Draconibacterium halophilum: one gene and its partner. Each later gene encodes a partner of the first gene's protein in a complex. Links are inferred from orthologs where the notes say so. Each region holds a gene or a part of one and is shown in the gene's direction. Other genes may lie near its edges.

What was found.
Region 2: holA (region 1) and G0Q07_RS08625 share a complex: the UniProt entries of both Bacillus subtilis proteins name them as parts of the DNA clamp loading complex. The link is inferred for Draconibacterium halophilum from one-to-one orthologs.

What each region holds. Positions count from the first base shown.
Region 1 is NZ_CP048409.1:3,206,649-3,217,379, forward strand. The notes cover bases 3,473-6,356. They hold holA (DNA polymerase III subunit delta), read left to right. Parts: upstream 3,473-4,355; coding sequence 4,356-5,357; downstream 5,358-6,356. Other genes in these bases: G0Q07_RS12885 (AMP nucleosidase), read left to right, coding at 3,584-4,354; G0Q07_RS21085 (rhomboid family intramembrane serine protease), read left to right, coding at 5,614-5,967; G0Q07_RS12900 (aminotransferase class IV), read left to right, coding at 5,971-6,356. In the rest of the region: recombination mediator RecR, read left to right, coding at 1-43; G0Q07_RS12870 (glycosyltransferase family 2 protein), read left to right, coding at 190-2,145; G0Q07_RS12875 (GNAT family N-acetyltransferase), read left to right, coding at 2,165-2,692; G0Q07_RS12880 (type I restriction enzyme HsdR N-terminal domain-containing protein), read right to left, coding at 2,843-3,283; more of G0Q07_RS12900, read left to right, coding at 6,357-6,807; G0Q07_RS12905 (YqgE/AlgH family protein), read right to left, coding at 6,814-7,404; G0Q07_RS12910 (FtsB family cell division protein), read right to left, coding at 7,529-7,837; pruA (L-glutamate gamma-semialdehyde dehydrogenase), read right to left, coding at 7,938-9,575; G0Q07_RS12920 (sensor histidine kinase), read left to right, coding at 9,833-10,731. UniProt on the Bacillus subtilis protein: Part of the beta sliding clamp loading complex, which hydrolyzes ATP to load the beta clamp onto primed DNA to form the DNA replication pre-initiation complex.
Region 2 is NZ_CP048409.1:2,144,952-2,149,326, forward strand. The notes cover bases 1,545-4,375. They hold G0Q07_RS08625 (DNA polymerase III subunit gamma/tau), read left to right. Parts: upstream 1,545-2,323; coding sequence 2,324-3,427; downstream 3,428-4,375. Other genes in these bases: G0Q07_RS08620 (glutathione peroxidase), read right to left, coding at 1,545-2,034; G0Q07_RS08630 (hypothetical protein), read left to right, coding at 3,445-4,074; pdxH (pyridoxamine 5'-phosphate oxidase), read right to left, coding at 4,207-4,375. Also shown: G0Q07_RS08605 (threonine aldolase family protein), read right to left, coding at 1-443; G0Q07_RS08610 (GOLPH3/VPS74 family protein), read left to right, coding at 508-1,179; G0Q07_RS08615 (hypothetical protein), read left to right, coding at 1,185-1,499; more of G0Q07_RS08620, read right to left, coding at 1,504-1,544. UniProt on the Bacillus subtilis protein: Part of the beta sliding clamp loading complex, which hydrolyzes ATP to load the beta clamp onto primed DNA to form the DNA replication pre-initiation complex.

The sequences.
Region 1 (10,731 bases):
GTTAATGAATCGTGTTCCTTTCGAAAGTTCGCTTGGAAAATAAATCACACATCAGAATGCCGGATTTTTTTCGTTATGAAAAGGAAACCTTACATTTGAGAAACGATATTTAGCAACTATAAAAGTCGTTTTCCCGGGCTGGCAACATTTTATTAAAGCCAGTCTATTCGAAAACGCCCGCTCTGAAAGATGGATATTTCAATTGTTATTGTCAACTATAACGTAAAGCATTTTGTGGAACAATGCCTCCACTCCGTCGAGAAGGCGCTAAAGAATGTACAAGCCGAAGTTTTTGTTGTTGATAACAACTCGGTTGACGGCTCCGCACAACTTATCAATGAAAAATTCCCGGATGTTACATTCATCCAAAACACCGAAAATGTAGGTTTTTCGCGCGCCAATAACCAGGCTATTCAGCAGGCTAAAGGGAAATACGTATTGTTGCTGAATCCGGATACCGTTGTTGAGGAAGATACTTTTGAAAAAGTGCTTTCCTTTATGGAAGCACACCCTGAAGCTGGTGGACTAGGCGTAAAAATGATTGATGGAAAAGGTGTTTTCCTGCCGGAATCAAAACGAGGATTGCCAACACCCTGGGTGGCGTTTTACAAAATGTTTGGGCTTTCGAGGCTATTTCCCATGTCTCATAAATTTGGAAAATACCACCTCTCCTACCTCGACAAAAACGAGGTTCATGAAATTGATGTACTGGCTGGTGCTTTTATGTTGCTGCGCAAATCGGCACTTGACGAAGTTGGTTTGCTCGACGAAACCTTTTTTATGTATGGCGAAGACATCGATCTCTCCTATCGTATTCAAAAGGGAGGATATAAAAATTATTATTACCCCAAAACGACCATCATTCATTACAAAGGAGAAAGCACAAAAAAGGGCTCGCTGAATTACGTAAAGGTATTTTACAATGCCATGGTAATTTTTGCCCGCAAACATTTTTCGGGAAGAAAAGCAAGTGTCTTTGCGCTTTTAATTCACCTGGCCATTTATTTTCGGGCACTACTTTCGGCCACAAAACGTATTATGCAGAAGATTTATCTGCCGCTAGCAGATGCGTTGCTGATTTTTGCCGGATTTTGGCTGATCACGCCCTTTTGGGAACAATTTCAGTTTCATCAACCCGATTACTATCCGCCGCAATTTATGCAGTTTGTAGTACCGGTTTATAGTATGTTTTTCCTTTTTGGTATTTTATTTTCAGGAGGATACAAAAAACCCGTGAGCATTTACAAAGTAGGCCGGGGCATTTTGTGGGGACTCATATCCCTGCTGTTAGCCTATTCGCTGGTTGATGAAAAATTCCGGTTTTCGCGTGCATTGATTTTATTGGGAACCGCATGGTCAGCGATAGTGCTGATTGCTTACCGTTTACTGGGGCACGCACTCAAACTAAGCGATTTCAGAATCTACTCGCAGCGCACCCGAAAGATTGCAATTGTAGGGCATTCGAAAGAAGCACGCCGTGTTCAGAAAATTCTGGAAGAAACACGGATAAGATCGCAAATGGCGGGTTTTATTGCACTCGACAATAGCGATAAAGGCCAAAATTATATGGGCGAGTTAAGCCAGCTGGAAGAAATCATCCGTATTAACCGTATTGATGAAATTGTTTTTTGTGCGGAAAACATCAGCTCTGCCGATATCATTAAAGCAATGCTTGATTTAAGCCGTTTGGATATCGATTACAAAATTGCCCCCCCGGAAAGCGCCAGTATCATTGGGAGTAACTCTATACATACTGCTGGCGACCTTTATGTTGTTAACCTCAACGCCATTTCAAAATCAGCCAATAAACGTAAAAAACGATTGCTCGATCTGGTTACAGCATTTTTGATTTTATGCCTGAGCCCGGTTTTAATCTGGTTTATCACAAAAAAAAGAAATTTCATAAAAAACATTTTCCGGGTGATTATAGGAAAAAGATCCTGGATCGGCTATATTCCGGGAGTAGTTGCAGAGAGTAAACTTCCATCAATAAAAGATGGGATTTTAAATCCCGGAGATAGGTTTCCCGGAATGCAGTTCGATAAAGAAAAGTCTGTTCAGCTAAACAGGTTGTATGCTAAAGACTACAACTTATTGTCAGACATTGAACTTTTGTTGAAAGCCTGGAAAAAAATGGACAGGTAATTATTAAAAGACAAAGAATATGAAGGAAAAGCTAAGCTTTGGGAAAGTTATACTTCGGCCCCTGGAACCGGAAGATATTGACCTGTTATATCAATGGGAAAACAACACCGAGATTTGGGAAGTCAGCAATACAAAAACACCCTTTTCAAAACATATTCTTGCCCAATACCTGTTAGAATCAGCCAAGGATATTTACGAAACAAAACAGCTACGTCTGGTTATTGAAACGGCAGACAAAAAACCTGTTGGCGCAGTTGACCTGTTTGATTTTGAACCTTTTCACATGCGCGCCGGAGTTGGTATACTCATACACAAAAACGAAGACCGAAAAAAAGGATATGCCAGCGATGCTCTCAACGCTTTATCAGGTTACTCCTTTGAAATTCTTGGATTGAAACAATTGTATGCCAACATTAGTTCCGACAACTGGGGAAGCATTCAGTTGTTCGAGAAATCGGGATTTACGCGCAGTGGCACAAAAAAAGACTGGATAAAAACCTTTTCCGGTTGGAAAGATGAGTTGTTTTATCAAAAGTTTTTGGGGTAAGGTTCTTCGATTAGTCTACCTCATCTTTTAAAATAATACTTTAGGGTTCAGGCACGTCATTCCGAACTTGTTTCGGAATCTATTTTAACGAAGAGATGCTGAAATGAATTCAGTAGGACAGAACGAATTGATATAATTGACTTTAGACTACTAAAAAGCTGGAATTTCCTTTAAAAACGAATAGCTGTTCTTTTCATAATCAATCTCGCAGGCAAAATGCTGCATTCCATTCGACACCACTACCCTTTCAACACGCAAAGCCATGTTGTAGCGCACCACCTGATCAAAAGCATCCTGGGTAATTTTTACATTCGGGGCTTTTAATTCAGCAATCAAATGCGGAGTACCGTTTCGCTGGTAGATAAGTAAATCGAAACGACGTTGTAGCCTGTTTACTTTTACCTGCTTTTCCACGGCCATAAAATTCTGTGGATAGTTCTTTTCCTTAATCAAATATTGAATAAAATTCTGGCGGACCCATTCTTCCGGCGTCAGCACAACGAACTTTTTCCGTATCGAATCAAATATCAATGTTTTTGTATTTTCTGTTTTTGTTCGAAAAGTATATTCCGGCAAATTCAGTTTGTACATAATCTTCTCAATAACTTATTAACCTAAAAAATTTATAAAATTTTCAACACATTGTGTTGACGATTGAAAATCTGCAAGATATGTGTTTTAATTACATCAAGCTAAAGATTTTTAATATCAAGGTTAACCCTGACAAATAATTATTTTTTAATTATTTCGTCAGCCCTATGGGTGTTTAATTCATTTTTATGAATTAATCAGGCTAACTCAACTTGGCTGGCGAGCACTAAAAATGTACATTTGTGTTCGCCTTAAAACCAAAAGTATTCCTATTTGTTCAAAGGTAGAATAATTCAGCGTATGAAGACTAAAAAAGATATTGTTGAAAACTGGCTTCCGAGGTATACCGGCAAAAAGCTTGATGAATTGGGTAAGTATATTTTACTCACCAACTTTCAGGATTATATTGAACGATTTGCACGCAAGTTTGAGGTTCCGGTTGAAGGCGCCGACAAGAACATGCCCAGTGCAACTGCCGAAGGCATAACAATGATTAACTTTGGAATGGGCAGCCCAAATGCTGCGACAATAATGGATCTTTTGGGAGCCATACATCCAAAGGCAGTTCTTTTCCTGGGAAAATGTGGAGGATTAAAAAAGAAAAACCAGCTGGGCGATCTTATCCTTCCAATTGCCGCCATCCGTAGTGATGGTACATCAGACGATTACCTGCCGCCTGAAGTTCCGGCACTTCCGGCGTTTAACCTGCAACGTGCCGTTTCACATATTCTTAGGAATTCGGAGCAGGATTACTGGACCGGCGTTGTTTTTACTACCAACCGCCGCGTGTGGGAATACGACACTCGTTTTAAAAAATACCTCAAAAGAACACGGGCAATGGCCGTAGATATGGAAACAGCAACCCTGTTCACCGTCGGTTTTGCCAATCAAATACCAACCGGAGTTTTGTTATTGGTTTCCGATCAGCCCATGATATCGACCGGCGTAAAAACCGACAAAAGCGATAAATATGTTTCTTCTTCGTATGTAGAAAGACATATACAGGCCGGTATTGATGCGTTGCTGGAAATAAAAAACAACGGTCTTTCTGTAAAACACTTACGATTCTAGAATGGAGTATATCGACATACTACACAACCTAAAAAAAGGCATCTACCACCCCATTTATTTACTACAGGGTGAAGAAGCTTATTTCATTGATCAAATCTCGGATTACATTGAAGACAAAGTACTTAGCGATGCAGAGAAAGGATTTAACCAAACTATTTTTTATGGAAAAGATTCTGATCCGATAACAATTGCTGAAGCATCAATGCGATTCCCGATGATGTCAGACAAACAGGTAATTATTGTGAAAGAAGCACAAAGCCTGAGCAAAATAGACACCTTGCTATCGTACGCAGAAAAACCACTGGCTTCAACAATATTGGTATTGGCCTATAAGTATAAAAACCTCGATTCGAGAACTAAACTCGCCAAGGCAATAAAAAAGAATGGTGTGCTGTTCACATCAAAAAAACTTTACGAAAACAAAATACCGGGCTGGATTGACAGCTACCTGAAAAGCCACAATTACACCATTACTCCCCAGGCAGCGTTATTGCTCACCTCGTATTTGGGAACAGATTTAAGCAAAATTGCCAACGAACTAAACAAACTGGTAATTGCCGTTAAAGATACCAACAAAATTACACCCGATCATATCGAGAAAAATATTGGATTAAGCAAAGAGTTTAATATCCTCGAGCTTCAGAATGCACTGGGCGAAAAGAATGTGTTAAAAGCCAACCGAATCATCAATTATTTTGGTGCAAATTCAACGTTAAACCCAATTCAGAAAACCGTTGCCGGGTTGTATTTCTATTTTTCAAAACTGTTTACTTATCATTTCATTAAAAATAAATCGGAACGAAATGTTGCCGCCGAGCTTCGAGTTCATCCGTTCTTTGTGAAAGATTATGTTTCGGCAGCTAAGCGCTACTCCCCCACCAAGCTTTACGAAATTATGGGTATTTTGCGCGATTACGACATGAAAAGCAAGGGTTTTAACGTTTCTACAATGGTTGAAACCGGAGAGTTACAAAAAGAAATGATCTATAAAATTTTACACTAATGATAGTTTGGTTTATCATCGGTATTACTGCCGTAATATCATACATTGCCTTTCAAAACCGCGAGTTGTCGGCAAAGCTACAGTTTAACGCTGCACAAATTATTCACCGGAAAGAATACTACCGTTTGGTGAGCCACGCCTTTGTTCATGCCAGCTGGGCGCATCTTGGCGTAAATATGTTGGTCCTCTATTTTTTTGGAAGAAACACAGTCGTTTATTTTGGATACTACTTTGGGAGTAAAGCAACGGCTTATTTTTGCTTCTTTATTTTGGTGGCATTTTTGCCTCCAATATCTGGAGCCTTATCAAACATAAAGACAACTACTATTACAATGCTGTTGGTGCTTCCGGAGCTGTTTCTGCGGTGCTGTTTGCAACCATATTTTTTCAGCCCTGGGAGCCATTATATTTATTTGCAATTCTTCCCATACCCGGCATTCTGTTTGCTGCCGGCTACCTTTTTTACTCCTACCAAATGAGTAAACGACAATCCGACAATGTGGCGCACGACGCACACTTTTTAGGCGCAGTTTTTGGATTCGTTTTTCCTATCCTGCTAAAACCGGAATTATTCAGCCGTTTTATCGATCAGTTATTTTCGTTTCTGTAGTCTATGGCCTACATTCTGGCAAATAATCATATTCTTAAGGAAGCAGAAGCCAATCTTACCCCCTTCCTGTCAAACACTCCCGATGTGCATAAACACAGCATCTGGTTTGGATTTGGAGGCATTCCGATGCTTTACGAAAATATGGAAATAGTTGAACAAGAGCTAAAAATGCTCGGGCACAAAGTTCCTGATTTGTTTAAAAACCATCGCGAATTATTCAGACTGACAAAGCGGATGTTGAATAAAAATCGTTTTTACAGAACCGGGCAGATCACTTTTCAGTTTTTTATTACTCAAGAAAAAATCGACTACCTGATAACCAGCAGAGCGTTTGAACGTTTCGATTTCCAAATAAATAAGAAGGGATTTCTAATCAATATTTCCGATTTGAAACTGTTAAGCCATTCTCTTAACAACAACTCGCGGTTTGCCAAAGCAACATTATGGGAACAAATAAGTGCAGAATTTAAGGATGACACAAAGCCGGCTGCAGTTATTTTAAATGAAAACGACGTAGCCTGTGAAGGTATTGCTGCAAACCTTTTTATGGTAAAAGCGGATGTACTTTTTACGCCATCAACAGAAACAGGTTGTTACACCGACGTTATTCGACCGTTAATAATTCGACTGGCCAAAGAAATGAATATGAAAGTGGTAGAAACAGATGATATTGAAATAAAACAATTACGGCAGATGGATGAAGTATTCTTTGCTTCCGAGGTGCAAGGAATTCAATGGGCTTTAGGCTTTGAAAACCGACGATATGTTCATGAATTCACGGATCAGGTTTATACTGCTTTGAATAACTTTTTAGAAAAGAAAGTTGAAAAACAGAAATGAAAACAATTAGTTAAGTGCCGGGTTTTCAGGGAAATTCTCCCACACTGAATAGCGATTACCAGCCTTTTTCACAAAATCGAACCACGAAGCTTCACTCAAATCTTTCATTACTTCGTTCTGTTCCACATCAGTTACCAGCCACGAATCTTCTTTTAATTCCTCCTTTAACTGGCCACTGTCCCAACCTGAATACCCCAGAAAAAAACGGATATCTGATGAATTTATCGTTCCGTTTCGAATGTCTCTCTTCAACACCTCAAAATCGCCACCCCAGTAAAGGTCACCCATCACATGAATGCTACCCGGAAGTTTATCGCCCAGTCTATGAATAAAATACACCGAATCCGTAGAAACAGGCCCCCCTAAATAAACGTCGGCATTAAAATCAGGAAAATCGGGAAAAATATCCTGCACCGGAAAATCCACCTTCTTATTCAAGATAAAACCCACTGCTCCTTTTTTGCTGTAGGCAACCAAAAATACCACAGAACGATTGAAATAATTACCAGCCAAAAATGGTTCGGCAATCAAAATACGCCCCTTTTGTGGTGCAATATTGTTTGACTTTATTTTGAATATGTCTAGATTTTCGTTCATTCTAAAAGCAATATAAGAAAATTATACTGGCTATCAAATAGCCCTGAATCTCACACTACTTTGTAACGCATTTATTAACAGATTGTTCTATTTGGAGAAAAGTATTGTTTACAAAAGATCTTACCTACTCTTCTTCAATAACAATAAAAACATCTTCATCAGGTTTCGACATGTGGTACTGTTCGCGAGCAAATTTTTCCAATTCCTTTTTGCCTTTATTCAGGTCCTCAAGTTTTTGCCTGTCAGATACAATCCGTTCCTGATAATACTCTTTTTGCTGCTTCAATTCGTTTAGTTGACGTTTGCTTTTTACATGAGCAACAATGCTATTCTCATCAAAAAATATAATCCAGACTGCAAAAAGAATAAATGCAATAACAAACTTATTCCCTATACTTTTAAAAAATCCGGATTGGAATATTTCTTTCTTCATGTTTTCCTAATGTTGTTACAAAAGTAGAATCTTTCGCCATCAAAAAAAAGAGGAATCGAATAATTCCGATCCCTCTTTTTCAACAGCATAACCTTAATATTTATTCATTATCCGGTTGAAAGTTCGGATAGGTATAATTTACTGGTGGTACAAAAGTTTCTTTAATGGTACGAATCGCTGTCCAGCGAAGCATGTTAAAAATAGAACCTGCTTTATCGTCGGTACCCGAACCACGAGCGCCGCCAAATGGTTGTTGCCCAACAACGGCTCCGGTAGGCTTGTCGTTAATGTAGAAGTTACCGGCACAGTTTTCCAAACGTTTGGCAATCTTCTCAATATTGTAACGGTTTTGCGACCAAACAGCACCGGTAAGTGCATATATCGATGTTTTATCCAACAGATCTAATGTTGCATCCATGTCTTCGTCTTCGTAAACATAAACGGTAAGAACCGGACCAAACAACTCTTCCTGCATGGTAATGTAATCTGGTTTTTTAGCCAGAATAACTGTTGGTTCAACAAAATAACCAACTGATTTATCGCAGTTTCCGCCAAAAATTACTTCAGCATCTTCATCGTCTTTTGCACGGTCGATGAATCCTTTCAGTTTATCAAACGATGATTCGTCGATAACGGCATTTACAAAGTTGGTAAAATCTTCTGGTGGTCCCATTTTTACGGTAGCCAGCTCAGCACCAAAAATCTCTTTTACTTCAGGCCAGATACTTGCCGGAACATAGCATCTTGACGCTGCCGAACATTTTTGTCCTTGATATTCGAACGCACCACGCAACATGGCAATCGCCAATTCGCGTTTTTTTGCTGTGTTATCGGCAAAAATAAAGTCTTTACCACCAGTCTCACCAACGATACGTGGATATGATTTGTATTTATAAATATTCTCACCAATCGTTTTCCAAATGCTTTGGAATACGGCAGTTGAACCGGTGAAATGAATACCCGCAAACTCAGGGTGAGTAAGTACAGTTTCAGCAGCAACAGGACCAGAAGCGTAAACCAGGTTAATAACACCATCTGGCAAACCGGCTTCTTTAAAGATCTCCATTATTACCCCGGCCGAATAAACTGCCGTTTTCGATGGTTTCCAAACAGCCACGTTACCCATCATAGCAGGAGCTGCAGGAAGATTACCGGCGATAGATGTAAAATTGAACGGAGTCAATGCGAATACAAAACCTTCAAGTGGACGGTACTCGTTGTAATTCCAGATACCTTTTGCCGACTCGGGTTGGATTTTGTAAATCTCGGTCATCACCTGAACTCCAAAACGCAAAAAATCGGCGAACTCACAAGCAGCGTCAATTTCTGCCTGGAAAGCATTTTTTGATTGTCCCAGCATCGATGCAGCATTGATTTTTGCACGATATGGCCCTGCCAAAAGATCGGCAGCTTTCAGGAAAATGGACGCCCGGTGTTGCCACGACATATTTGCCCAGCATTCTCTGGCTTCTAAAGCTGCATCAATAGCCATTTCAACATGACTAGCATCGCCCTGGTTGAAATAGCCTAAAGTATGCGCAATTTCATGTGGAGGGAACATCCTTACTTTTCTGTCGGTATAAACCTCTTTTCCACCAATCACCATCGGCTGATCGAGTTCTTCCGAACGTAACTCCTGCAATTTAGCTTGCAGTTCTGCTCTTTCCGGAGTTCCCGGAGCATGACTCAAAACCGGTTCGTTTTTAGCAACCGGCACGTTGTAATTTCCTTTTGGCATAATTCTGTACTATTTATCGTTTGTAATTCTTCAGTTCTGTTTTATGCAAAACTAAATAATCGCATTTTTTAAAAGCATAACAAAAATCATGAACAGAAAATTCGACTAAAACCAACCTACTTATAGCCAAACTATTAGAAGGAATAAAACGGAAAACAAAACAAAAATCAGGTTTACAAATTCCCATTTTGACAATATTTTCTTGAAAAATCGTTTGTTTTGGCGAGACATAACTGTTTTTTAATATTTTTACATTATTGTTAAAGAGAATAAATAAAATATTAGCAGAAAGGTTTTGGGCTGCTAAAACTGATAATGAAAAAAAGCAGCTTTTTCAGCTTCTGTTGTTTTGGGGAGTTGTAGGCGTACTGTCTTTAATTTTATCATTAATAGATATTATCACATCAGCTATTCAAAGCGACCTGGTAGGTTATATTCTTCTTCTGTCAATTACAATTTTAGCCATTGTTTGCACTTTTAATGCACGAAAAAATTGTGCTATAAATGTTATCTTTTCGTTACCTGTTTTTATTTATGCCTTCTACATCTCCGACTTAACACAACATGCACCATTAATAGAGACAGTCCATCTAACGGTTTGGTGGCTAATGGCCGGCCTCGTTTTTCTGTATTATTTCTCGATGATGGAAATACGAATTGTTAGCTACTTTTTTGTGTCGTTGGCACTAATTTGTTTCCAGTTGTTTAAAGCCGGTCATTTGAGTGATGCGTTTAGTTATTTTGATCCGTTTGTTAGCAATCCTATTTTAATTTTTACGGCCTTTTTCCTCGTAACTTTCTACCTGAGAAAAAAACTGATTACTAACATTGAAGTTCTGGCAGAGGAAATTGACTCCAAGAACGAAGCAATTAACCGTGTTTTGCAAAATTCATCGTTTCTTATTTCGCGATTACGTGCCGTAAGAGACGAAGACGGGAACATTACGAATCTTGTGGTTGAAAAAATAAATAACGCATTTGAATCGGCTTTTAAGCGAAATTTGTATGAATTACAAGAGCAGGAAGCTGATTATGTGTTTAACCTCATTTTTAAAGGTACGTTTGATGTGAACAAAACCGTTCTCTTCACAAAAAAAAGAGTTACTGAATTTCATGCCAAAAACCTCGACAAGTGGTTCAAAATACGGGTAATAAA
Region 2 (4,375 bases), 1.1 Mb from region 1 along the record:
TACACGGTTCCCATTTCAGTTACCTGCGAAATTGAAATTACTTTGGGTTGCGAGTGGTGTTCAAAATCAAAACCCTTTAAATGGGGCAGCACCGCTTCGGGCGTAACTTTTCCATTCACCGGTTCAACCGGAATTAGTTTGCAGCCGGTAAATTTCTCCGGCGCACCACATTCGTCTTCCTGAATATGCGCCGTCTCAGCGCAAATTATTGAATGATAACTTTGGGTAAGCGTTGATAAACTCAACACATTGGCCCCGGTGCCGTTAAAAACAAAAAACACCTCGGTGCCGGCACCAAACTTCTCCTTAAAAATATCGATGGCTTTTGCCGTGTAGGGGTCGTTGCCATAACCAACAACGTGTCCCTGGTTGGCGGCTTCCATTGCTTTTAAAATTGCCGGGTGAACTCCTGAATTGTTATCGCTTGCAAATCCTTTATTCATCGTTTAAAATTGTAACTTTATTAAAATTATCTTACGAATTAAGTAAGAAAAAACTAAAAATTATATGAATCAGCCAATTCCTTTAGCTCAAAAGATTTATTTTCTTGGCATTCATCCCGAAAAAGGAGGTATTCGATCGGGATCAGTGTCGGCAATGCATTTTGTTGTTATCGGCACACTATTAATGGATTTATACCTTCAAAATAAAATTAAATTTGAAGGGAAACGGGTGGTTGTACTTTCTACTAAATCCGATAGTAAATTGCATCGTTTTGTTCTGGAAAAAATGAGTAAAGCAAAATCGCCAAAGAAGATTTCTACCTGGATTAATAAACTCAATTACTCGCAAAAGCACATTAGAAGCGAAGTACAAAAAGGACTGATGGAGAAACGTTTGGTACGATTGGAAGACAAGCAGTTTTTGTTTTTTAAATGGAAAAAACCGGTTGTTGTCAACAAACAGGTGATGTATAGGATGGTAGCCGAAATTGATAGCCAGATTTTTAAAGGAACAACTGCCGAAGATGAACTGATCTTTTTATCGTTTTTAGAACCGGCAGCGCTGTTAAGGCTTATTTATCAAGACCGTAAAAAACGGAAGCAAGCCAGAGCCCGGCTAAAACAAATGATGGTTGAAAACAAGGTGTCGGGGGCAGTTACCGAAGCCATTGCTGTATCGCAGGCTGTTGCTGCTACAGTGGCTGCAAGTGCTGCTGCAACGTCGGCTGCAACATAGAATTTATGAAAAAGGAAAAGCTCAAAAAAATAATTCTGTATATAACCGGACCGGGTGTTTTGTTTGTTGAATTGATTGCCTTGTTCGTACATTTATTTACCCCGACTAATACACGCACGTGGATGATTGGCGGTTTATTCGTCTTTTTTGTGGGTTTTGTTCCGCTTTATTGTTATGAATATTTTAGGCAGGAATTTGGAAAAGAGGATAAAAAATCGATTCGATTTAATAAAAAAAGTGGAAGAACCGAATGGCGGGGAGGGAACATTCACGGAAAGATTCCGACAAAAACCAAAACTCACGGGAAGTACTTTAAGTGAAATACTACTCCTTTAGCCAGTCTTTTAATTTATTGCTTAAAGGACTTGTGGCAGGACCTAAAAAATCAACTACATTTCCCTCTTCGTCAACCATAAACTTCTGAAAATTCCACCATACTTTTGCATCGAGTGTTCCATTTTCTTCACTGTTTGTCAACCACCGATAAACCGGAGGAGGATTTTCTTTTATCGATATTTTTTCCATCAGTGTAAAACTAACTTCGTATTGCGCACAAAATTCCTTGATCGTTTTATTGTCTCCCGGCTCCTGTTTCCCAAAGTCGTTACACGGAAAAGCAACAATTTCAAAATCGTCGCCGCCATATTCTTCGTACAGTTCTTGTAGCTTTTTGTATTGTGGTGTTAACATGCATTCCGAAGCCGTATTTACCACAAGTACTTTCTTGCCTGCCAGGCTCGAAAAATGTAAAGTGTCGCCTTCAATTGTTCGGGCCGAAAAGTCGTGCAATGTTTTATATTGAGCCAAAACAGTAGTGGTGCAGAAGAAGAGAACGAAAAAGATATAATTTCTCATTTTTATTAAGTTTTTCACTATCAAATGGTTCTAACCTGAAAAATTCTTCAAATTTTTCACACAATGTGTTGACGATTGAAAATCAGTAGGATATGTTACTGAGAGAAATCAATTCGATGATTTTCAATGTCAAGGTTAGCCCTGACAAATAATTGTATTTCAATTATTTCGTCAGCCCAATGGATGATTAATTCATTTAATCAGGCTAAAAATACCACTTTCGATGTTAATAAAAAAACGCTGCTAAAAAGCCATATTTAATTATCTTTGGTCAACTTCTAAAGTGAATATGGAGAATTTTATTGTATCAGCACGAAAATACCGACCGGACTCGTTTCAGACGGTTGTAGCACAAGCATCGATTACCAATACGCTAAAAAATGCTATTAAGAGCAATCAGTTGGCGCATGCCTATTTGTTTTGCGGACCGCGAGGGGTTGGGAAAACTACATGTGCACGTATTTTTGCCAAGACAATAAATTGCACAAACCTTACCAACGCTACCGAAGCTTGCAACGAATGCGAGTCGTGTTCATCGTTTAACAGTAGCCGTTCGTTTAATATTCACGAATTAGATGCCGCCTCGAACAACTCGGTTGATGATATTAGAAATCTAACCGATCAGGTACGGGTGCCGCCACAAATGGGGAAGTACAGCGTGTATATAATCGATGAGGTTCACATGTTGTCGTCGCAGGCTTTTAACGCCTTTCTGAAAACGCTTGAAGAGCCGCCAAAACATGCCATATTTATTTTGGCAACAACCGAAAAACATAAGATCATACCAACGATTCTTTCACGTTGCCAGATCTTTGATTTTAACCGAATTGGCGTTTCTGATATTTCGGATCATTTGGAATATGTGGCCAAAAGCGAAAATGTTGACGTGGAAGGCGAAGGGTTGAATATTATTGCGCAAAAAGCCGATGGTGCTATGCGCGATGCACTTTCAATTTTCGACCAGATTGTAAGTTTCTCGGGGAAAAAGATCACGTATCAGGATGTGATTACCAACCTGAATGTGTTGGATTACGATTACTATTTCCGTTTGGTTGACGAGTTCTTGAAAAACAATGTTGCCGAGGTGATGGTAATTTTTAACGACATTCTGAGCCACGGTTTTGATGGGCATCATTTTATAACCGGTTTGAGTAGCCATTTCCGGGATCTGTTAGTTTGTAAAGATCCTGTAACGATACAACTGCTGGAAGTTGGTGGCGATATAAAAGAACGCTACCGCACACAGGCTACATCTGCCGAGAGCGACTTTCTGCTTGATGCCATGCAAATTGCAAATGCCTGCGATATACAGTACAAAACGAGCCAAAATAAACGACTACTCATTGAACTGGCATTGATTCGGATAGCGCAGCTAACCTTAAAAAAAAAATAGTTGAAGGTCAGGAAGACATGCTGGAGCCCATTTTTTCGGGCAAAGATCTGCCGGAAGAAAGTGTTGGAGCAAAACCTAAAAGTGAGCCGGTAAATCCGCCGCAACAAAATACTCCACAGGAAAAATCAGTAAGTTCTGCACCCGCAACTCCACCAAAAAGATTAGTAAAACGTTCGGGCCGAGGGCTTGGTACAACGTCGATAAAGAGAGCTTTGAAAGGCGATTTTGATGATGAGAAAAAACAAATGTCGGCCAAAGAACAATTTAAGTTGTATTCGAAGGCGGATGAAACTGAGCCTTTTACAGCAGAACAGCTGGAAGAAAAGTGGAAAGCATTTTTACCGCGACTGGACGACCGCCCGAGTTTAAAAGCTACCTTGTCATTGTTGCCAAAAATTCAGGAAGACTGGACTTTGTTATTGGAAGTTGATAACCGAATTCAGGATGAACTTCTGGTAAATGTAAAACCGGAATTGATTTCTTATTTGCGGAAAGAATTACACAACTCGAAGATTAATCTAAAAACGGTTGTTGCCGATATAAAGCGGGAGAAAGTGATCTATTCGGATATTGAAAAGTACCAGGAAATGGCCAAAAAAAATCCAAACCTGGCTTTATTGAAACGCACTTTAAACCTTGATTTTTAAAAGAAAGCCAGTGCCAGGTCAACTATTTAACTGAGAAGCGTCATGCTGAATTTATTTCAGCATCTTTTAAATAATGAAGATTCCGAAACAAGTTCGGAATGACATACTTAATATTTAAGGCCTGACTTAACATTAGGGCGACAAGCGTTTAATCTTCCATTCCTTTTCAACAAGCTCATAAACAATTCTGTCGTGTAGACGGCTTTCGCGGCCTTGCCAAAACTCTATTCGTACCGGACAAACCAGGTAACCACCCCAATTTTCAGGACATTCAGGATGCTCTCCTTTGAAAGCGTTTTGT